Regions from separate parts of the Phormidesmis sp. 146-12 genome, predicted to be linked through region 1. Evidence: predicted binding sites of a transcription regulator. Region 1 holds the regulator's gene; each other region holds the start of a gene.
The links. The regulator NtcA, encoded in region 1, controls nitrogen genes in cyanobacteria. The targets are predictions, from matches to a motif close to TTTGTANNNNNNNNTACAAA.

Region 1 (5,548 bases):
TGCCTTACACCGCTTTTCCGCAATACCGCGTCCCAGATCTACAAGTCCCTGGTGCGTCAAAAGGTTGGACAACTTACCAAAAGCTAAGACAGGCAGGTTGGGCGTTGATTCCGACAGCGGAGGCCTACACAAAAGTTGCGCCATCAGAAATCCAATTGCTCGTCGGTCAATAAATTCGTCTTCTAAACGTCAAGAACAACGTCAAGAAAACTGTGCTGAGGATTGCCACTCCCGAAATTCTTTCATCTCTCTTCACTCTGGCGAAGAACTAGCAGCGCCGATCGCTCTTCGGTGTACTGATTCGCTTTTGCATAGTCGCCCTGAGCATAGTAAGCCACCTTCAGCGTTCCTAAGATCTGTTCTTGGAGGCGAGGGTCTTGAAGCTTGCGAGCGATCGTCAGCCGCTGTTCGTGATAGGTGACGGCTTGAGTGCTTTCACCCAGCGCATCCCAAGAAACGCCCAAACTGCCCAAAGCTTGCTCTTCTGCTCGGAGATCGCCCACTTCTTGCGCCAGACAGAGCCGCTGTTGATTGTAAAAAATTGCGTTTTTGTGATCGCCTGCTGCATAAAAGGCATTGCCCAAATTTCTGAGAACCTGACCTTCTAGACGACGATCGTCAATCTCTTGCGCCAGTCTCAATCGCTGTTTGTAGTAGTCGATCGCCTGGTCATAATTTCCCAGCGCATAGTGGGCATTTCCCAGATTTTTGAGAATTTGCCCTTCGACGTGCCGATCTGCAAGTTCTTGAGCGATCAGTAATGCTTGCTGCTCACAGTCGATCGCACCCTGATGATCACCAGATGCTTTGTAAGCCAACCCCAAATTGTTGAGCGCAGCCATCTCTCCGCGTCGATCGTGAATTTCTCGCGCCAGGGTCAGACTTTGCTGCTGATATTCAACCGCCTTGGGGTGGTCTGCCAGGTGACGATAGGCATTGCCCAGCGTACCCAACACTTTGACGCTACTGAGGTAGCTTTTGATTTTTTGAGCCAAGCCCAGACTGCGTTGAGAATAATCGATCGCCTCAGCATAGTCTCCCACGCTATAGCAAGCCATTCCCAAACTGCCCAAAGCCTTCTCAACGCCCTGCTGATCATCAATCTCCAAATAAATCGCTTGGGCCTGCTGGAGTCGCTGAAGCGCGAGTTGAAACTGTCCCGCTTGATGCTGCTCGATGCCTTCTCTGAGCAAGCGATCGGCTTCTGATTTACGAACGTCTGCTGATTGAATCAGGGTCGCATCGCAAGGCTGAATGTCTGGAGAAATGGTTTCGCGATCGTCTCCCACATTCTCCATTTGACCGTGTGCTTGATTCCGGTCACTCATAATACACGCCTCTAAACTCGCTTTGCTGAATTCTTCCAACAAGACTGAGGGTTCAGCAGATCGAATGTTGCAGGGTCAGAGATGCGTTTTGTCTGCTCCAGCCTGCAATCTCAAATCTGATCAGCCTATCGGTTTCGAGGCTAACTTTTTTTCTGACAAGGCTAATCCGTAAATACGCTCACCTCCCGCATCCGTCTTTATAAAGTTCTCAGTGTCGTCCTCAGAGTTTTTTCTGGGCCAACCATTCCAACACCTGAGCATTCACGACTTCGGGGCGTTCGTCATGGGGACAGTGCCCCGTATCTGGGATGCCGACAAATTGCACATCATGGGTGTCAGTGAGCGATCGATAAATCTCAGCGCCTGCGATCGGTGTCCAGGGATCAGCTTCGCCCCACAACACCAACAGCGGCACCTTAATTTTAGGAAACAATTCCGTTGGTCGAGGGCCAGCCGGAGCCGAGAGAATCGACGCAAACACTTTTTGGGCACCCGGATCGCAAGACGGCTCGTGCAGCAGATCGACTAACTCGTCTGTAATTGCATCAGGATCGCGATAAACCTGCTTGAGACTGTTGCGAATTCGAGCTTTTTGACGGACGCGATCGAAGAGCCATGGCCCAAACGCTTGAGAACTCACAACTTTTGAGAAAGTACCCATGATCATCCGCAATGGCAGATTTAACTCTTCAGGTCGGTGATTGAGTCCTCCAGCAGGATTGAGCAACACGCCCCCAGCCGAGATTTCGGGATGTTCGGCTAACAGCATCAGACAGAGCAAGCCGCCGATCGAGTTACCGACAAATACGGTAGGCTGCTGAATCTTGGCGGCCCAAAAGTCGCGGATCAACTCGACCCAAAGCTCCAGGTTATAGTCCAATTCAGGCTTTGAGGAACCGCCAAACCCCAGCAGATCGAGAGCAAACACCTGGTAGCCAGCCTCAGCGAGAACGGGAATATTTTTGCGCCAGTGTCCGATTGAGGCCCCAAATCCATGAATTAATACCAAAGGCTGGCCTGTCCCCATAGACACATAGCGAATCTGATGCCCTTGCCATTCCCAAGTTTGTCGCTCAAAAGTTGCTGGAGTCGGAAGTTGCTCTACTGTCACGGTTCGTTTTGTGAAGTTTTCTTAAGACTTCTCCATCATAATATTTCACGTCTAAATTTTCAGCGTCCAGCGCGTTCTGAGTTAAAGCCACCTACTTTCCTGATTTCTTTAGCTCTGATGGCGACTGGAGCGCCTGGTCAAGAACAACGCGAGCGGTCTCGGCTTGAGAACGAGCTTCTCGGTAGCGCATGTTGGTCTGAGCATAGGTTTTGAGAACCTTGAAGCCTTCTTTGAGGCTGTTGATTTCTTCTTCGCTGACTAGCTCATCCGTAAAGAGAATGTCGATTTGTTCGCGAACTTGCAGCGCTTCAGAGCGTGATTCTTGAGCCTTGAGTTTGAGGGTTGCCAGACTGCTAAGAACCTGAACGGCTTGATTGAGGGCATCTTCATCACTGGAAGCGATCGCGCCTTGATCTTTAATTTCGATAAAGTGCTGCGGCCCAAAGCCATCCGTTAGCTCGGTGGGCAGTTTGCCGTCATCCATTAGTTCCATCAGTTGATCCATTGCCTTCTCGCGAGCTTTGGCAGAATCCTTACCAGAGACCGTGAGAATGACTTCGGGACTTTGAGCAAGCGTGTATTGAACCATAAAAAGTAGGAGGTAAGGAGTATGGATGTTCTTTTTTCATCCTTCTACATCCTATATGCTGAGAAGCGATGCGATTTCCTGATTTCCGGCTTTTTGGTTTTTCAGGCTTGACATCTCTATGAGTATCTGCAATAGTAGAACTTGTCCGAATTTTGCGGGTATAGCTCAGTGGTAGAGCGTCACCTTGCCAAGGTGAATGTCGCGCGTTCGAATCGCGTTACCCGCTTTTTAATTAAAAATTTTTTAATCCCAGATTGATGAATTCTCAATGCAAGAGTTGAATGTCTTCGACTAAAAGGCAGCACCCTAAAAGTCTCTAGAGCTTTCGGTAAATTAAGCTCCTTGACGCTGGGTAATACCGCTCTTCAACACGGTCATCGTTCTGAAATCTTCAACTCACAACGTACTTTTTGACAAGCTTATTACTGAATTGATCTTTGAATCGATCTATTGATTAATCTATTGACTTCCAGCCTGATTAAAATGGGTAACAGATCTTAAAAATCTTCAGATGAACGACGAATTTAAGCTCAAACCTTAAGCAATTGTTAGAGACTTAGCTCAATTCCTGCAAAAATTCAACTACCTGGCAGAATAGTGTAGTATCGAGCACAAAAACTGCTTGAAGAGTAAGTTTAAGTGTTCTAAAGTCATCAATCTCTTACAGATCATCTGACAGCTAAGTAAAAACTGTTGCCAGGTCAATCAAGAGAGTTTAGGAGCACGAGTTCGACAAGGAACATGGTAGTGACCAAAGAGCGACCACTTGCAGCATTATTTCGCCAGATTGGGGGCGGTGCCTTTCCACCTGTCGTTGAGACGTTTGAGCGAGGCAAAACGATCTTCTTTCCAGGCGACCCCGCAGAACGAGTTTATTTTTTAGTCAAAGGTGCCGTCAAGCTTTCGAGAGTCTATGAGGCGGGTGAGGAGATTACGGTTGCCTTACTGCGAGAAAACAGCGTGTTTGGGGTGCTGTCATTGATCACCGGGCAACGCGCCGATCGCTTTTATCATGCGGTTGCATTCACATCAGTTGAGTTGCTGTCTGTTCAAATTGAGCAGGTTGAAAAAGCACTCAAAGACAACCCTGAACTCTGTCTGCTGATGCTGCGAGGGCTGTCGTCTCGAATTCTACAAACCGAAATGATGATCGAAACGTTGGCGCATCGAGATATGGGGTCGCGTCTGGTGAGTTTCTTGCTGATTCTCTGTCGCGATTTTGGACTGCCCAGTCAAGAAGGGATCACGATCGACCTCAAGCTGTCTCATCAAGCCATTGCAGAAGCGATCGGCTCAACGCGGGTGACCGTGACTCGTCTGCTGGGAGACTTGCGACAGGACAAAATGATCTCTATTCACAAAAAGAAGATCACCGTCCACAATCCAGTCACCTTGAGTCAGCAGTTTACCTGATCGCTAGCCAGTCGGCGAAGCCTGAAGGCGTACAAATTTCAGGCTTCACACCTCGCCTATTACCAATCGTCTTCTCTAAATAGAAATTGACCTTCTGAATTGAGGTAGGGTGACTTCCAGCGGGTCAATTCTTTATCAGGGCAGATGTCTAGTCCTTCTCCCACGCCGTAGGGGTGCATTCCGCAGACTAGCACGTTGCCGTTGTAGGCTTGCCCATGATAGTGACGACAGCCGACACAGATGGGGTGTTGGTTGAGCAGCGGTTCTACAGTTTGCATCATCGGTTGGGCAGCTTCTCCGACCATGCCTTCAAACCCAAAATAGGCTTCTAAAACGGGGTTGACTAGCTCATTAATGTATTGGTCAATCTCATCTGTAAAGGTATTTTGTGCCTGTGCCGAAAGCTCGTCAGAAAGCTCTACAAACACGTTGACCACTTCTGTCACTTCTCTCGACACTTCAACAAAGAAGCCTTCGATGTGATCCGCGATCGTTTCTAACAGTTCAGAAAAATCTTTTTGCCACTCTTCCATAAGGTTCTCACCGGGGTTGCGTTCCAAAAGGGATGGATGATTGAGCGTTGATTCCCTTGTGTGAGGCTGCGCTAGATGGCTAAAGATTCCTACCATCAAAGGGTTCTATCCAAGGGAATAGCTTCGCTATCATAGCGCAAACTTTTATGGTTCAATCCGGTCAAAAAGAAGGCGATCGCTTTCTGATTTTGCGATTCTCACTAGCCCAAACGCATTGAGAAGATTCAGTGATTTCAGAAGATTTGCAAAAGACTATAAATCAAAAAGTTTCTTCATATGTTCACAACAATTATGCAACAGATTACGCGACAGAAATGCTGCTATCGCTAGAGGCATTGAGTTAGCTCTCTTGATTAGACTGAGCCTGATTCTAAATTGGGAGACGCTCGTTGTGAACAATTCGATCGTGATGATTTTACTCTTGGGGCTGCTGCTGATGATGCTGATTGCTCCTTTTTCAGCGCTATCTCTGGTGATGCTGGTAGTGTTGGTTTCAGCGATCGGCTGGACAGGTTGGCAGCTAATCCGGACGTTGGTCAAAGGAGACGCTTAACTCAAAACAAAAAGCAGGGAT
Region 2 (5,548 bases), on a different contig from region 1:
GCTAGTGCAATCCATACAAATCCAGAAATTCTCTTGATTGATGAAGTCCTGGCAGTTGGAGACAGCCGTTTTCGGGGAAAGTGTTTCCAAAAACTACATGAACTTCGTCAAAATGGCACAGCTTTTATTCTGGTTAGCCACAATGCCCACTCCATACTCACGGTTTGTGATGAAGCCGTTTATTTTGCCAAAGGGCATCTCAAGAGTATGGGGCCTGTTGCCTCAGTGATGAGCCATTATGAACAAGATCTGTTTATCGATGCCGAAATAGATGCCAGTCTTATTGGGATACCTGCCCTAAAAAAACGCCCCACCGTAGGTTTCGATATTCAAGGAATCGTCTTTAGAGATGAAAAGAACATAGTAGTTGAAAAGCCGATTAGTGGTTGTGCAACTTCTATTGGTATTCAAGCAAAGGTTCTAGATAGTTTAACCAATGTGAGTATTACGATCGCCATCAAAGGTCTAACAGAAGGCGGAGAGATGATGCTTTCACTGAATAGTTTCAATGACTCTATTCCGATCGAGTTGCTGCCAGGAGAGTACGAAATCCAACTACAAATGCCCTATCTCGGACTCAGGCTTGGAGACTACTTAATGGATGTATATGTCAAGAAAGATAAGCTGTTTCATTTAGATGCAGTAGAATCTTTTCGCTTTACTGTTGAGCCAGGTCAAGACGCGATCGGCAGGTCACTTTTTTATCAACCTAGAAGCTGGAATGTTCTTGTTGCCAAATAAAGGAGAGTATTATGCAATTGTCAAATGTGATCTCAACGAGCCACAGAGAATCTACACTTCCAACGTTTTCTATTGTCTTTGAAACTGAAAATCTCTCCAGCGTTGAGCTTGATAATATTTATCGGAGCTTAAACTCCCTGGTCACTCAAGATATTTCGCTAGAGCAAGCCAACGAATTTTTGATTATTGATAGCGGCGATGCACCACCGGAATTGATTGCAGAAATATGCTCAAATTATCCGTGGATTCAAGTTCACCCTGCCCCTCATATTGGCTATTTCGCAGCGAAAATGCTAGGCGCATCGCTTGCTACAGGCGATATTGTCGTTTATTGCGACTCTGATTGTGTCTACACACCAAACTGGCTCAGAGATCTTCTCGTCAGCTTTAATCAGCATCCAGACATCAATATGGTTGCTGGAGAAACGACGACTCCTATTCGATCTATCTACGAACTGGCGATCGCTCTGCATTACTTCTTTCCTCGATTGTCTAGTCAAAGCGACACTTATATCTCTGATGGCTACTTTATGAATAATGTTGCTTTTCGTCGAGCTTTTCTACTAAGCAATCCAATTCCGACATCTCTACCGCTACCGCTATATCGGGGCAACTGTAACATTCATCATTACTTTTTACAGCGTTTCCAGCAGGAGAAGATCATAAAGCACCCTCAAGCTAAAGCCCTTCATGAGCCTCCTACAGTGGGATTTATAACTTGGAGGTACTTGCTGAAGGGGCACGACAGCGTTATCAAAGAGTCTATCAAAGCCTCCCTCACGCAGGATTCTAAACTCACCAACCTCTCAACCTCTTTTACACTGAGTCCATTTGAGCGTGTGTGCGGAATTCTATCGAGTATCTTGAGCATCAAACCCCTTGACATACCGCAAGTTCGCTCTGTGTTGCGTGAGGATAAGACCCGAATTTTATTGTTTCCTCTAGCGCTTCCCATTGTGTTGTTGTTTGAGATGGTGTTTACCTTGGGTAAGGTCGCTACATACCTGAATTTTAACTTGATACTGAATCTTTATTACACTTTCTCAGGAGAGTCAGAAAGTAAAGAGACTAATACCCATGAGGATATCTCCCAATTTTCGTAGGTTCGTCAAACAGTTTGGATAAGGGCAACTCACTGCTGAAAGAACTCTAGTCGCCTTGGGGGATGTTTGGAGAAATCCTATCGTGGGTCAAAAATTTCTCAACCATCCTCTTCAACTGACCAAGCTTGAAATCAAGGGCTGCGATCGCTTAAATCTCTCATAAAACAGCAATCCTGCACAAAACAATGTCTAGTTCATCACTAGATGATTGATTGTAAGAAATAAGTGAGTAAGTCATGCCGACCATTTCAGTTGTTATTCCGGCTCATAACGCGGAAGCTACGATCGGAGAAACTGTTGATTCAGTGCTCCATCAAACTTTCTCAGATATTGAAGTCATTGTTGTCATCGATCGGTCTTCAGACTCGACCTTTGAGATTGTTTCAGCGAAACCAGATCCTCGGATTAAGGTCATTGTATGTGACAAGGGTAATGCTGCGGCCAGCCGCAATATCGGTTTTGCTCAAGCTTCTGGCGAATGGATTGCATTTCTCGATTCAGATGATTTGTGGTTGCCTGATAATCTGTCAGATCAATGGAAGGCTTTACAACCTCCGGTGAAGGCAGCAGTTGCCTATAGCTGGTTCGATCGCATTGATGAATCTGGCAAATTCATCGGAATCGGTGGACGTTGTAATTATTCCGGCAATGTTCATGCTCAGTTGTTGTTGAGTAATATTGTGGGTAATGGTTCTAACTCACTGATAGCCAGAGCGGCTTTGGAAGCAGTCGGAGGATTCGACGAGTCGCTGTCTCATAGCGAAGATCGAGACTTATATATGAAGTTAGCTGAGAAATATGAGTTTGTTTCAGTTCCCAAAGTTAACTTGCTTTATCGGGTTTCCACGCGCTCAAAGTCCTTTCGAGATATTTTCCGGTCAGAAGCCTCTTACTTACAACTCATCGAAGGTGCGTACAGCCGCGCTCCAGAGTCTCTTCGTCACCTAAAATCACAAAGCTTTTCCAATCATTATCAATACTTGATCTCTAAAGCATTGAGCGGCTCAAGCGGTTGGAAAAAATATTGGATTGCTCTGCAACTCTGGACTCACTACTGCGTCAAGCGACCAGGATGCTTGAGTTTTCTGTTGCTAAAAAGAGATTTGCTGCTAAAAATTCTAAATGGAGCCTTTTCAGCATCCGGCTTTCACATAAAGGCTCATTTAAATCTATATTTTTTCAGATTATTCAATACGGCAAAAAGTACTGAATAATAGCGTGGCAATCCCTCAGTTATACTGTATGTTGTTGAAAAAATGAGTGCCTGAGTGTAGTGAGTTTTGTTTGAAGGAAAGCAGGTTCTGAAAGAGTCTCAAGTGCTAACCATAATTCATATCACCTATACGACAGTGTGTAACTCATATCGTGAATTCTATGTCTCACCCAACTCCCAAAGTCAGCGTCGTCATGTCGGTCTACAATGGCTCTCAATATTTGCGAGAAGCTGTAGACAGTATCTTGAACCAAACCTTTACCGACTTTGAGTTCATCATTATCAATGATTGTTCTACAGATAGCACTTGGCCTATCTTAATTGAATATGCCGATCGAGATTCTCGGATTGTATTACTTCATAACGAACGTAATTTAGGACTAACAAAGTCACTAAATAAGGGCTTGAGTGTATCTAAAGGCAAGTATATTGCGCGTCAGGATGGTGATGATATTTCTTTTCTCGATCGCTTGAGTCAGCAGTTTGACTATCTGGAAACGCATCCTGAAGTGGGTACGATCGGGACGGCCGTTGAGTTGATCAATCCCCAAGGGAGTAAAATAGGAGAGGATTATCCTCCTTCAGAGCATGAAAGATTAGAAGCCGCTTTTCTGTTTAATAATCCCATGCATCACTCAACTCTGATGTCACAAAGTGCCCTCATACAGAGCATAGGGGGTTATAACGAAACGTTTTTGCGATCCCAAGATTATGATATATTTTGGCGTTTGAGCCGTCAGTCTCGATTAGAAAACATTTCTAAAATTTTACTAAAACGCCGGATGGATGACAGTTCGCGAATCACTACGATCCATCGTAAGGATCAACTTGAATATGCTTACAAGATTTCCCTAAATGCTGTTCAAGAACTTACAGGAACCCAGTGCTATCTTCCAGAAACGAGCTATCAACGACTCTGGTGGGCTTTGCTTCAGACATTGGACAATGATGCTTATCAAAAATATTGGCTAATGGCGGAAGGAGTAGACGGAGAATTGACTCATCGAGATATTAAAGCTCTCGATTCCTTCTGGGAATTCATTAGAAGTCGTCCGCTAGCGCCAGTTGTCTGGGGGCAACTCTTGGAGGGATTGCTCGTCAATCTGTTTGCTCAAAGAAAACTTATAGAAGGGTTACAGCTTATCCATTTGATAAGGTTTCGATGGAAAGCTGATCTCAACTCTTCTCTAGCTTTTAAGAGTTTTCTCAAACCTTATGCACCTAAATTGCTATTAAAAGTTTGGAGAAAAGTAGCGCAGCTTTAGGAGACCGTCTGTGTAAGTGGATCGATTAGAGCCGATTCAAAGTAATTATAGACTCTGGTCTTTAAGTCTCGTGTGGTTGATTTGCGTTTTGATTCGACAAGGGCACATTTGGCATAGGTTCACTTGGGTTCGATCTCACCCAACCAAGGATTTATACCAAGTATTCACATCGTAGGATTGGCGAAGTTACGCTTAGTCAATCTGTTCACTTAATCACCCTAAAGGGATTGCTCTCTAGTCCGTATTTCTGGACAGATGTCAACTGAGTTTTGAGCGAGTTGGTAGGTTTAGATAAAAATAAACTTGTTGATTTTGGTGAATTAAACTATAATTACAGGAACACAGGTCTTTTATTCAATCGATCGCCATCGTGTTTACTCAGCTTTCCTCTCCAACGGTTCGTTTGCCTCGTGATTTGCCTCGTGATTTGTTTGAGGCGATCGCAGACCTCAAGCGCGAACTCAATGCGGTCATTTTGGCGCACTACTACCAAGACCCCGATATTCAAGACGTGGCTGACTTCTTAGGCGATTCGCTGGGGCTTTCGCAGCAGGCCGCTCAGACAGACGCGGATGTGATCGTCTTTGCGGGGGTGCATTTCATGGCAGAAACAGCCAAAATTCTCAACCCCAACAAGCTCGTTTTACTGCCTGATTTGAATGCGGGGTGTTCTCTGGCCGATAGCTGCCCGCCGGATGCCTTCGCTGAATTTAAGGCAAAACATCCCGATCATTTGGTAATTTCTTATATAAATTGCACAGCAGACATTAAGGCGATGAGTGACATTATTTGCACTAGCGCCAATGCGGTGTCGATCGTGCGTCAGATTCCAGTCGATCAGCCGATTATTTTTGCGCCCGATCGCAATCTCGGCAAGTATGTCAGTGAGCAATCTGGACGCGATCTGGTGCTGTGGCAAGGAAGCTGTATGGTGCATGAGACGTTTTCAGAAAAGAAAATGGTGCAACTTCAGATTCAATATCCTGACGCTGAGGTGATTGCTCACCCAGAATGTGAACCTGCTGTTTTGCGTCATGCAAATTTCATCGGTTCGACAACGGCGTTATTGAAGTATTGTCAGCAAAGTGTGAGTCAGTCTTTTATTGTGGCGACCGAGGCAGGCATTCTTCACCAGATGGCAAAAGCCGCCCCCGACAAGCAGTTTATTCCTGCTCCACCGATGAGCAACTGTGCCTGCAATGAGTGCCCCCACATGCGTCTCAATA
Region 3 (5,548 bases), on a different contig from region 1:
CGAGTGTTTGGTTAGCGAGGCAGGGTTTTTGCCCGATCGCTGTCTTTTGTTTACCGATACTTCGCCCGAAGTGCTCAACCGATCGACCTATCCGAGTCGGGGCAATCTGCAAGGCTGGCTAGACTATCTCAAAAAAGATCTGGTGCAGCCCGATGATTGGTTGTGGGTTTTCTTTAGTGGCTATGGGGTTTGCTGGCAGGGTCAGGATTATTTGATGCCGATCGAAGCCGATCCGGTGAATGTGTCTGAGACGGGAATTCCGTTGCGATCGCTCTACGACAGTTTGAAAAATTTGCCCACCGATCGCATTCTAGTTTTGCTGGATGTCAATCGCAGTCAGGCGGCCGTGTCGGGCGAAAAATTTGGCATTCAGACGACAGAATTGGCCAATGGGTCTCGGATTCCGACTGTTTTCTCGTCTCAGCCAGAACAGTTTTCTCACGAGTCATCGACATTGGGACACGGCTTATTTACAGCGGCACTGCTCGAAGCGCTGCGATCGCATCAATGTTCAACCCTGGCTAATCTAGAGGATTTTCTCAAAGAGCGGCTGCCCGAATTGTGTGATCATCACGATCGTCCCCCTCAAGATCCCGTTCTGGCGGTCAGTTCACCTGATCAGCTTTATCAAGTCACGACCCCTGTCGATTGGGCAGAAATGGAAGCCTGGAATGATGTTGAGAGCAATCCGTTTGATCTCGAAGCTGATTTTTTTGTGCCGCCGCTGCCCGACGATGACGTGGCTTCTACCAATCCCAATTTAGAACCCAATTTAGAACCCAATTTAGAACCCAATTTAGAACCCGCTGCGCCGATCAATGCCTACCGCGACCCGTTTGACGATCTGCCAGACGAATTGCCAGCGCCCCCAGTCCCCGATCTCGAACTAGAGGAGCCAGTCTTTTCGGACGCTGAACCTAATCTGGCGATCGATTCGCCCCAACTGCCGACCGAGCAGCGACCCCTTGCGGGTAACTCGAAGAGATCGATTCCTGCTGAGCCTGCCCCAGATCAGATGTTTTGGGAGCGAATTCTCTTTGGGGGTGGGGCGGTTTTGCTGCTGTTGTTGTTGGGGGTGCTGTTTCGCAATTGGCAAACGTTTACAGGGCAGCAGACCGCAAACAATCCTTCTCCATCCGTTACGCCCAAATCTACTCAACTGACTACTCCCGGTGGCCAATCTCCTAAGCCAACGACCAAGCCGACGACCAAGCCAAAACCTGTTGCCGTCACGCCTGCAAAAGCGATCGCCTCTCCGACTGCCAAGCCGACTACCGCACCGCCCTCTCAGCCTCAAAATTCTCAAGCGCTGTTGAATGAAGCCCGATCGCTGATCAAGCCCACCTTAGCCTCGGATGCCAACAAAGCGATCGAGCGGGCCCAGCGCATTCCTCCGGGCGATCCGCTTTACGATCAAGCCCAACAGGATATCGATCGTTGGAGTCGAGACATTCTAGAGATTGCTAGAAAACGGGCGGCTGAGAGATCTTTTAGACAAGCGATCGCGGCGGCACAATTGGTTCCTAAAGAGCGTCCCCAGGTGTATGCAGAGGCTCAGAAGGCGATCGCAGAGTGGCAAAAACGTATTCGTTAGATGAATGCCCCAAGGCTATGAGGTTTTTTGCAGCCCAAGCTCGAAGGTTGCCGCATAGCCTTGATCGATCGGAGAAAGCGATAGCAGGAGTTGAGTTCCCCCTTGCTGAAAGATGCCATCTCGATCGTTTCTGACCGATCGCGCTCCCTTTTTGGCATAAGGTTCCTGGGCATAAACTCGATCGCTAATCGCATCATCAAAGTACAGTTGTGACGTGAATTCGTGGCTCTGCTCAGAAGCGGTGCGAATTTTGAAGTGAATATGTACCGTTCGACCTGGATACCACCCTGGATAAATCGTCAAAAATTGAACGTTTCCACTTGCATCGGTGGTTTGATAGCCTCGCAAAAAGTTTTGTCCTTTTGTATCGAAACGAGGATCAGCCACATCTGAATAAATGCCCGAAGCATCACAGTGCCAAATATCGACGATCGCGCCTTTGACTGGGGTACAAAGCTGATCGTTCACCTGAGTCACGCGCAAGTTTAAGCGAAGGGGAACTCCCGCTCTGACCAAACCAGTTTTAGAATCTGAGCGAATGTCCGATCGATTCAGCTTTTCGTCAACAAAATATGGGCCTTCGGTTTGCTGAGGGCGCACAACACAGCCGGGTGTCGTTTGGGATGAGGCAGCGCTGATTTTTCTAGGTAAACAGCCCACGAGGAGAGCAGTGGCCGCCGATCGCATCAGTAGCAGTGCGCTTCGACGATTTACTCTGTGATGAATGAAACGATTCATGAGGTTCATAGTTTTGATGCCCTTGAATGAGTTGAGTGAAATCGCGTGAATTCCACGAAAGTTTTTGCGTTAGTTACAGAGTCGGACTGTTCCACAAATTCCCCATCAGTGACGAAACTATGAACCAAAGATCTTATCCAAAAGTTTGGGGGTGGGGGCAGAGGCACCAATCACCAAAGCGAAAAAACTTCATCAAACTCGCCTATTGTTAAATTGAGTAATTCTCAGGCGAGGAATACAGACCGTTGTTCAATCTCCACAAAATGTTGCATCTTGGCAAGTTTTTGGCGATCGCTTATCTGACCATTTGCCTCGTTTTATTCTTTGCACAGAGTCGTCTCATCTTTGCTCCTTCCGATCGCGATTACAAAAATCTAGCCGCCCTCAATTTGCCTTATCAAGAAGTCTGGCTACCTGTCACCGTGGGAAATGGCAACGTCGAGCGCATTCATGGCTGGTGGATTGGACACGATCGCCCTCTCGCCACGCTGCTCTATCTACACGGCAACGGCGGCAATATCACAGTCGAAGTCAAGGCTAAACGCTTTTATGAATTGGGCTTGTCGGTTTTATTGATTGACTATCGGGGCTATGGGCGCAGTCAGGGCAGCTTTCCCTCGGAGACAACGGTTTATCAAGATGCTCAAGTCGCCTGGGATTACCTTGTCCGAGAACGGCGAATTTCTCCTAAAAAAATTGTCGTGTACGGTCATTCGCTCGGAGGTGCGATCGCCATCCAGCTCGCCAGCCAAACTCCAAACCTCGCAGGATTGATCGTCTCCAGCACCTTCACCTCAATGCAACAAATGGCTGCCCAGGATTGGAAATTTCGGCTGCTTCCGATCGCTCAGATTCTCACCCAAAGATTTGACTCGCTTGGCAAGGTACGACGGCTCAAAATGCCCACGCTCTTCATTCACGGCACGGCTGATGCGCTCGTTCCCGTCTCAATGGCGCAAACCCTTTACGATGCCGCTCCCCAGGCGAAACAACTGCTGCTGATCCCCAATGCCGGACACAACCATGTAGAAGCTGAGTTTGACCAGCCAGAAAATTTGAATGTGATTCGAGACTTTATCAAGCGGGTGGTGAGCGATCGTTAACGTCTGATTCACCAAAGGAAGCACCCCAAACAGTTAGACTAAAAGAATCGCGTTGCAGTACCCAAAGGAGACTGGATGATTAGCCCCGATCAGGTTGAAGCAATGATCAAGTCTGGTTTGCCGGATGCTCAGGTGCAGGTGCAAGATCTGACAGGCGGTGGAGACCATTACCAGGTTACGGTCGTTTCGTCTCTGTTTGAGGGCAAACGGCGTGTCCAGCAGCATCAATTAGTCTACGGTGCTGTCAATCAAGCCATGGCCAGCGAAGCCATTCACGCCCTAGCCTTAAATACCTTTACCCCAGAAGAGTGGTCAGCCGCCGGGCAAAAGGTCTAAAATTCTAAACTTCTGATTTACCGACTATCCACCCATTCTCAGGAGAGAACATGACTCAAGCTACTCACGATCGCATTGATACGCTCGTCAAGCAAAACAAAATCATGGTGTTTATGAAGGGTAACAAGCTCATGCCCCAGTGCGGTTTTTCTAACAATGTGGTGCAAATTCTCAACACGCTGGGTGTCCCTTACGAAACCGTGGATGTGTTAGATGATCCCGAAATCCGCCAGGGCATCAAAGAATACTCAAGCTGGCCGACCATTCCCCAGGTTTACGTGAATGGAGAGTTTGTGGGCGGATCTGACATCTTGATCGAGCTATATCAGAAAGGCGAACTCCAACAGATGGTCGAGGTGGCCCTGGCTTCCTAAACCCCGAAGCAATCTGCGCCTCAAAAAGCGTGACTCAAAAAGAAAGGGTGTGTCGATCGACGCACCCCTTTTATTTATCGATAGTCTGGCTGAGTCTGAGTATTGTCAAAATTAGAGCGATCGTATATGAATCGAGTAATTTCTTCTTCTAAACGATTGATCTGAATTGGCTCAAGCGTATTGCTGTGCCTGAGCGCTGAGAGATAACCATCTAAAAACAGTCGGAGGTCGTCAAACCGATAGCCTCGATTCCACAACTCTACCAAACTGTCAGATAGTCTCTGGTAGTAACGAATCGTTTGCGTGTCTTGCAGCATAGTTAAGTGCTAGAGCGTAAATAATTCTCGAACCAATGAATAGAGTCTAAAAGGCCTGATAGAGGTCTAAGTTGGTTAACTAAAGATTGTTTAATCTTAACATTAAGGGGGTCTCTGCTCCCTGCCTTTGTGAGGATCTATTGGATAGGGATTGAAATTTCTAGCCGCGATCACCGATTATTAAAGTCTATGAAAGTCTGGGTAGCAGTCGTTACAAATCCATGACAAGTGCTTTGATACTCTGAAGAGCAAGCAGTCTGAGGATTAAGCCCCCGTGGGAGCCGTAAATATCCAAATTATCGAAGGGAACCCGCATCTGCGATCGCTACTCGGTTGGCACCTACAGCAGGCGGGACATCAAGTACATCAGTCGGCAGACCTGCATCAAGCGCGAGAGGTCTTTATCAGCCGACAACCCAATCTTGTGATTCTTGATTCAGAGTTACCAGATGGTGACGGGATTGAGTTTTGTCGATGGCTCAGGCAGCAACAGGCGATCGTGCTAATGCTTTCAGCGCGGGCTACGGAGTCTGACATTGTAGAAGGGTTGCGAGCGGGTGCAGATGACTATCTCAAAAAGCCGTTTGGGATGCAGGAATTTCTTGCTAGGGTGGAGGCGTTGACTCGTCGAAGTCGCGTGGCGGCCCCTCCGGCCCATCTCGATTATGGCGATTTGAAGATCGATCTGGTGCATCGGCGGGTGCGCTTTAAGGGTGAGTTGATTGAGCTAACGCCCCAGGAGTTTAGTTTGCTTTATGTTTTGGCGCAGGCCGGAGGAAATCCGCTGAGTCGTCCAGAATTATTGCAACGGGCCTGGCCGGATGCGATCGACAATCCCCGAACGGTTGACACCCATATTCTCTCGCTTCGCAAAAAAGTTGAGATTGATCCCCGTCAGCCTGATCTGATTCAAACGGTTCGCAATGTGGGCTATCGATTGAATCTAGAAGTCCTGAATGCGCCAACTATTCAGAATGGCAATGGACATCGCAAAACGGTAGCGGCTCGAATGGCACTGGGCGATCGGCGGATCTAGGGATGGAAAAAGGGATGAGGGATGAAGCTGTTTCTGAATCTTTCATTTCT
Region 4 (5,548 bases), on a different contig from region 1:
TAGTTGCCACTTCTCGGTTAGCATCCTCCGCCTGCAAGCGTCTTAATAATAATTTACCAAACGTTCGTAGGGCGGTCAGCGGATTGCGAAACTGATGCAGCAGATTGTCCAAAACGTCATGCTGTTGAGTTTGCGAAAGGCGCTGCTGACGGTGAGTGTGATCCAGCCATTGGGCCCGTTGATCCATGATGCAAGCCAGTGCTAACGTATCAGCGATTTTCTCAATCTGGCTGCGTTCCCAATTTGTCCAGGGGCGATCGTCCCGCTCAGTGACCAACAGCCCCAACACCATCCCCTCATGCACCAACGGTAAAACAACCTGACGCTGCTCCGCCAGAGAATTGGCAGGGGATAGAACTTCTTGAGTGACGGCATCGGGCAGCGCGACTGAGGCGTTTTTGGCAGGCAACTGAGGCATATCTGCCGGAGGCAAGGCCAACTGACCCGACTTTTCGAGAGGACTGGAGAATTCAGGGTAGGCAGCGATTGCAATTAGCGTCGTCTCTGCTCCTTCGACCAATTCCTCTGTCAGATAAACCACACTCAGCGAGGCTCCCAAGGTCTGACTCAACAGGGAAATTTGCGATCGACAAAGTGCCACAAATTCAGAACTGGTGGGCATTAACATGCTGCCAAAGGGCCTCTTCGAGAGTGCAACCAAAAAATTGCCATTGACTTTAGGTATTTGTAACCAGTAATTTAGAGAGATACGGCTGAACTTCCCGCTTCGACTTTCAGACGGTGGACTTCAGACCTCTAGACGATTGCCCCGCTAGATTGGTTGGTTGAGACCGCCCCGGCGACTGCTGGGTGAACAACCAGACTTTCATAGTCTCAAGTCAACTGTCCAGAGTCCTTAGAAAGCCTTTACGCACTGTTACAGTTCCTTGAGTCTTAGGTTAGCAAGTGCAATGCTGGATCATCCACTTTGTGTCCCAACTCTCAATACTAAAACCTTAAGAAATTGTAAAGTTGCGTTAAGAGAAGTTGAATTCTGGAATCACAGCCGATATACTTGCGACGGCTTTTGTAACGATCATTACAACTTGACAGTTAGGAAAGGAGGTAAGGGGTTTGGCAAGGAGACGTAAGCGGAAGAGTCGTCGGCGTCAAGAAGGGCGCAGAATTTTGGAGAACGTGCCTCAGTACAGCATTGAGTGTGGTGAAGACAAGCCCGTCACTGCTGCCCGGAAGTTTATTCACTCTGAGGGCATTCTTCCCCCGGCGCTATTGCTAGTCAAGAGAAATGAGCATACCACCGATCGGTATTTCTGGGCAGAGAAGGGGCTTTTTGGCGCGCAATATGTCGAAGAAAACCATTTCCTATTCCCCAGTCTGAAGCCTTCGGACGAAGAGTCGGAACCTGTAGTAGCCTCTGTTCGCAATCAATAGCCTGGACTGGTCACGTCCCACAATCATCGTCTGTCGAGACTGTATCTGTAGATGAGCTGGTTGTGGGGCTACCAAAGGGCAAAGCAAGGTTGAGTGAACGCGAGATAGTTAAGCGATCGGGCGATTCAGTCAGCAGGCTTTATATCTTTCAGCAGGCTTTATATCTTCATGATTTGAAGTTTGTTGTCAAAAGTCACTCCACGCAAAAATTATTTCGTTGACCAGGCTTAATCAGTCTGGAGCTATGTCAAATTCCCCATTCAAGTTGAGAAACCTGGGTGGGGTTTTTCCATATCTTGATAAGTTTTTTACTTTTCTACCTCAGATCGCCCTAGAGGAATGTGAATCTGATGTGGATTTCGTTCTAAAAGTCCCCATTGCCAGATTGAGGGCAGATTGTAAAACTAAGAAGTTTAGTCGAATGGTGAAGATAGGTTACTCGCGGTTTGCGATCATCGATGGCTCTAACCAACCGGGAACATAATGGCTACATTTGCGAAGTTCACGATCGAGCGCTTCATAATTGGCTTCTTTTGCCAGCACCAGATCCCAAAACTGGACAGAATGATTGAGATGAATCGTGTGGCAAAGTTCGTGAATCAAGACGTAGCGCACCAGATGAGGCGGCAAAAACAGCAGCTTGTAGTTGAGGCTAATATTTTTTTGATAAGAACAGCTTGCCCACAGCGTCTTCTGACCTCTTACCGACGCTTTGTTAAACGGAAGCTGTAATTCTTGGCTGACTGACCACAGCCACGGCACTAATCGCTGATAAGCCTTGTGGGAGAGCCACTGCTGTAAGAGCGACTTACAAGCCTCCTCGTTTTGGGTGCAGCCTTTGAGAATGAGGCGCGACTTGCTTTTTTCTGTCAGCGTAATTCGAGAAGCGCTGGTCGGAACGTAGTCTACTTGCCAGAGTTGAGCGGTTGCCCTGAGATTTAACTCATCTGGCAGCGCATGAGAAACTTCTAGCGCCAATTGTTGCCGCTGTTCTTCGAGTCGTCCGATCGTTTTCTCGATCCAACTCTGTTTGTGCTGCAAGATTTCAGGAATACGGCTCTGGTCAAATCCTTTAGGGATAATCACTTCTAGACCACCCTGAACTGACATTCTCAGGCTGACGTGTTTTGCCTTCAGGCTTTCCCGGATTTTGTAGTCAGGTAGCGCCGTAAGCTGACCAGGGATCAGTTTAGACTCAACCATGTGTATTCATATTGGCTGTGCTTAGTCAGTAGAATATCTTAGCGCCGAATGACGGTGAGCTACATTCAATCTTAATTCAATCTCTATCGTTAGATTACAGCGAATCTAAGCGCCGGCGCAACTGACTACTGATCATATCAATTACGGTGACGACGATCAGTAAAACAATCATCATGGTCGTAGCTTTATTGTACTCAAAGCCCCGAATATAGTTCACCAATTCAAAGCCAATTCCCCCGGCTCCGACGACTCCCAAAACCGAGGCAGAGCGAATATTGTACTCAAACATATAAAGGGTGTAGCCCAATCCGAGCGGTAGCACCTGGGGAAATATCCCATACTGAGCGATTTGCATCCACGAAGCCCCACTGACTTGCAGCGATTCGATCGATCTGGGGTCAACGGCTTCGATCGCTTCTTGATAAAATTTTGCCAGGTAGCCGATTGTATAAATTCCCAGTGCCAAAGTTCCTGCGGGTGCGCCCAATCCAGTTGCGGAGACGAAGAACAACCCCAGAACAATGGAGGGCACCGATCGCACTGCATTTTGAATCAAATTGGCAAGCCAGCGAATCCAGCCAGGTGTCAAGTTGTGAGCAGACAGCAGCGCGATCGGCATGGAAAGCACGGCACCGATCGTCGTTCCCCACAGGGACATCTGAATGGTTTCAATCAAAGCCTTGATAGCGACATCGGTGACTGCCCAATCGGGGGGCAATAGTCGAGAGACAAAATCGATCGTGTAAGGTATGCTCTCGTTGAGCATTTCCAGGTTGAGTTTGAGTCCCCGAAGCGCCCAACCATAGACAAACACCAGCCCGACTATGATCAGCAGCCCCTTTAACCAGGGTTTGAACCGAGACGCAGAAAGTTTCATGGGTTGCCTAGAGAAAGATGATCAGGCAAGTTTTCGCAAGCGCCATCATAAACCACACGCCCCGCATTCAGCACGATCGCTCGTTGGGCGTAATGGGCGGCGATCGTCAAGTCATGCAAAACCGAAACAATGGTCATTCCTTGCTGATGCAGGTCAGAAAAAATATCCATCACTTGCTTGGCTGCCAACACGTCTAATCCTGTAATTGGCTCGTCTACCAGAAGAATCTTGGGCGACTGGATCAACACACGGGCGATCGCGACTCGTTGGCGTTGTCCTCCGCTAAGTTGGCTGGTTTTTTGGTCAATCTGAGCGTCTAATCCCAATTCTTGTAGAAGCTGAAGGGCACGCAGGCGATCGCTCCGTCGAAACCCCGTCAGAGTTTGCCAGGTCGATCGCTGCCCCAGACAGCCACATAAAACGTTTTCTAGCGCAGTCAGTTGAGGCACCAAGCCGCCCCCCTGAAACAAAATGCTCACGTCTCGACGCTGCCGCAGCGCTTTAGATTTAACCGCCACCCCGTTGATGTGAATGTTGCCTTTTTGAACGGGCACCAACCCCACTAGTGATCGCAGCAGCGTCGATTTGCCTGCCCCATTTAGCCCCAGCACCGTGACAAACTCGCCTGATCGAATCACACAGTTGACCCCATCCAGCGCCGGACGCTTCAACGCTGCCAGAAACGGAGAATGCAGGTTTGAGCAAGCGATCGCCGCAGAGGTTGAAGGTTGAATATTTTGAGCTACCTGATTTCTGTTCATTTCATCCCTCGTCCCTCTCGCGCGGCGAACCCCTCATTCCTACGGCTCAATTCCGGCTCGCTGCAACGCATCTCTCATGGGTGCCAGATGACGATTATGGTCAACCCGCACCAGTTGGGTAGAATTGTACAGCCCAGACAGCAAGCCGTTGTTAGCAGGCTGATTGAGTTTTTGCAGTGCAGTAATCAGTCTTTCACGCATCGGTGCAGGAACGCGATCGTCGATCGAGACACCGTGAGCAGGAACTCCTGAAATTGCATGGAACACTCTCAAGCGTTTTCCTTCTTCTGCGGTGACGTACGGAGGCTTGAGCGTATACTCCGAAACGGCAGCAACATCAGCTTGCCCTCTCAAAACAGCCTGCAAAGCGGCACTGTAGTTGCCACCGTAGCTGACTTGCCCAAAAAAGTTGCTCAGGCGATCGCGGTTAGGTACGAGTCCCTGTTTGACAAGCTCACCTACTGGAACGATAAAACCAGATCCTGATGTGGGAGAGGTAAACGCAATCTTTCGACCTCTAAGCTGCTCTAGATTTTGTTTGTTATTGCCTTTGCTTCTCAGCGCACTGTCATTGCGTACGACAAAGATGGAGCGGTAGGTGTAGCGTCCAGAATAGTCAGGACGAACTTCGGCAAGGTAAAGTCTCGCATTGGCTAACTGCTGGGCTTTCATTGCAGGACGGCTACTCAAAAATGCCACTTCAGCTCGATTTGAGCGTAAAGCCTCTACTGCGGCAGTATCGTCGGCTACGATCGCCTCAACTGGCATCTTCAACTCGTTGGAGAGAAATTGAGCGACAGCGTTGGCTTTGCGCTGTAGGTCAGTTGCGCCTGCCCGACTCGGAAACACAATTCTCAAACGATTTGGGCTGTTTTGAGCAATGAGAGTCTGCAACGGAGCGGCTACTTTTGTAACCGTCTGAGAGACCGTGCTGCTAGCGACTGTAAGACCAGATAACCCAAGTAATACAGCACTTGCGCCAAATATCAACTTTTTGCTCAAAGCCATGACAAATTCCTACGGTGAATGAATGGTGTCTTTTATCGCTGCAAATCTTTAGCGATGAGGTTAGGAAAATCGTACGGCTTCTTGGGAATCAAAGTCAACGGAATTGCTGAGATTTGTTCTCATTTACATGGGTAGACGAAACTCTATGGTTGGCGATCGTGTTCTAGATGTTCGCTTTGATTACGTCAGATTGGGCGAGGCAAGATTGCGAAACTCTGTAAATTGTGGTTCAAACAAGAGTTTGACGCATCCGGTTGGCCCGTTGCGGTGTTTGACAATATTGACTTCGGCGATGCCGCGATCGGGC

Region 2: nadA (quinolinate synthase NadA) is a predicted target of NtcA. The motif match lies at 4,601-4,620, and genes of this name have one in related genera.
Region 3: ACKFKF_RS19430 (DUF6761 family protein) is a predicted target of NtcA. The motif match lies at 4,661-4,680, and genes of this name have one in related genera.
Region 4: ACKFKF_RS09465 (DUF3155 domain-containing protein) is a predicted target of NtcA. The motif match lies at 1,027-1,046, and genes of this name have one in related genera.

Annotation. Positions count from the first base shown of each region.
Region 1 covers NZ_JBJPHS010000112.1:6,149-11,696, reverse strand. Annotated here, with positions in the region: gene ACKFKF_RS29010 (hypothetical protein) at 1-173, shown strand, start outside; gene ACKFKF_RS29005 (tetratricopeptide repeat protein) at 243-1,328, opposite strand; gene ACKFKF_RS29000 (alpha/beta fold hydrolase) at 1,549-2,439, opposite strand; gene ACKFKF_RS28995 (hypothetical protein) at 2,531-3,028, opposite strand; tRNA gene ACKFKF_RS28990 (tRNA-Gly) at 3,183-3,254, shown strand; gene ntcA (global nitrogen regulator NtcA) at 3,770-4,441, shown strand; gene ACKFKF_RS28980 (hypothetical protein) at 4,501-4,974, opposite strand; gene ACKFKF_RS28975 (hypothetical protein) at 5,366-5,527, shown strand.
Region 2 covers NZ_JBJPHS010000015.1:44,970-50,517, reverse strand. Annotated here, with positions in the region: gene ACKFKF_RS09295 (ABC transporter ATP-binding protein) at 1-741, shown strand, start outside; gene ACKFKF_RS09290 (glycosyltransferase family A protein) at 753-1,844, shown strand; gene ACKFKF_RS09285 (glycosyltransferase family 2 protein) at 2,081-3,058, shown strand; gene ACKFKF_RS09280 (glycosyltransferase family 2 protein) at 3,219-4,322, shown strand; gene nadA (quinolinate synthase NadA) at 4,693-5,548, shown strand, end outside.
Region 3 covers NZ_JBJPHS010000048.1:638-6,185, reverse strand. Annotated here, with positions in the region: gene ACKFKF_RS19455 (caspase family protein) at 1-1,594, shown strand, start outside; gene ACKFKF_RS19450 (intradiol ring-cleavage dioxygenase) at 1,610-2,332, opposite strand; gene ACKFKF_RS19445 (alpha/beta hydrolase) at 2,596-3,435, shown strand; gene ACKFKF_RS19440 (BolA family protein) at 3,511-3,771, shown strand; gene grxD (Grx4 family monothiol glutaredoxin) at 3,822-4,145, shown strand; gene ACKFKF_RS19430 (DUF6761 family protein) at 4,220-4,462, opposite strand; gene ACKFKF_RS19425 (response regulator transcription factor) at 4,737-5,498, shown strand.
Region 4 covers NZ_JBJPHS010000015.1:86,313-91,860, forward strand. Annotated here, with positions in the region: gene ACKFKF_RS09460 (GAF domain-containing sensor histidine kinase) at 1-622, opposite strand, end outside; gene ACKFKF_RS09465 (DUF3155 domain-containing protein) at 1,075-1,392, shown strand; gene ACKFKF_RS09470 (M48 family metallopeptidase) at 1,828-2,595, opposite strand; gene phnE (phosphonate ABC transporter, permease protein PhnE) at 2,690-3,472, opposite strand; gene ACKFKF_RS09480 (phosphonate ABC transporter ATP-binding protein) at 3,469-4,233, opposite strand; gene ACKFKF_RS09485 (phosphate/phosphite/phosphonate ABC transporter substrate-binding protein) at 4,273-5,241, opposite strand; gene dnaB (replicative DNA helicase) at 5,422-5,548, opposite strand, start outside.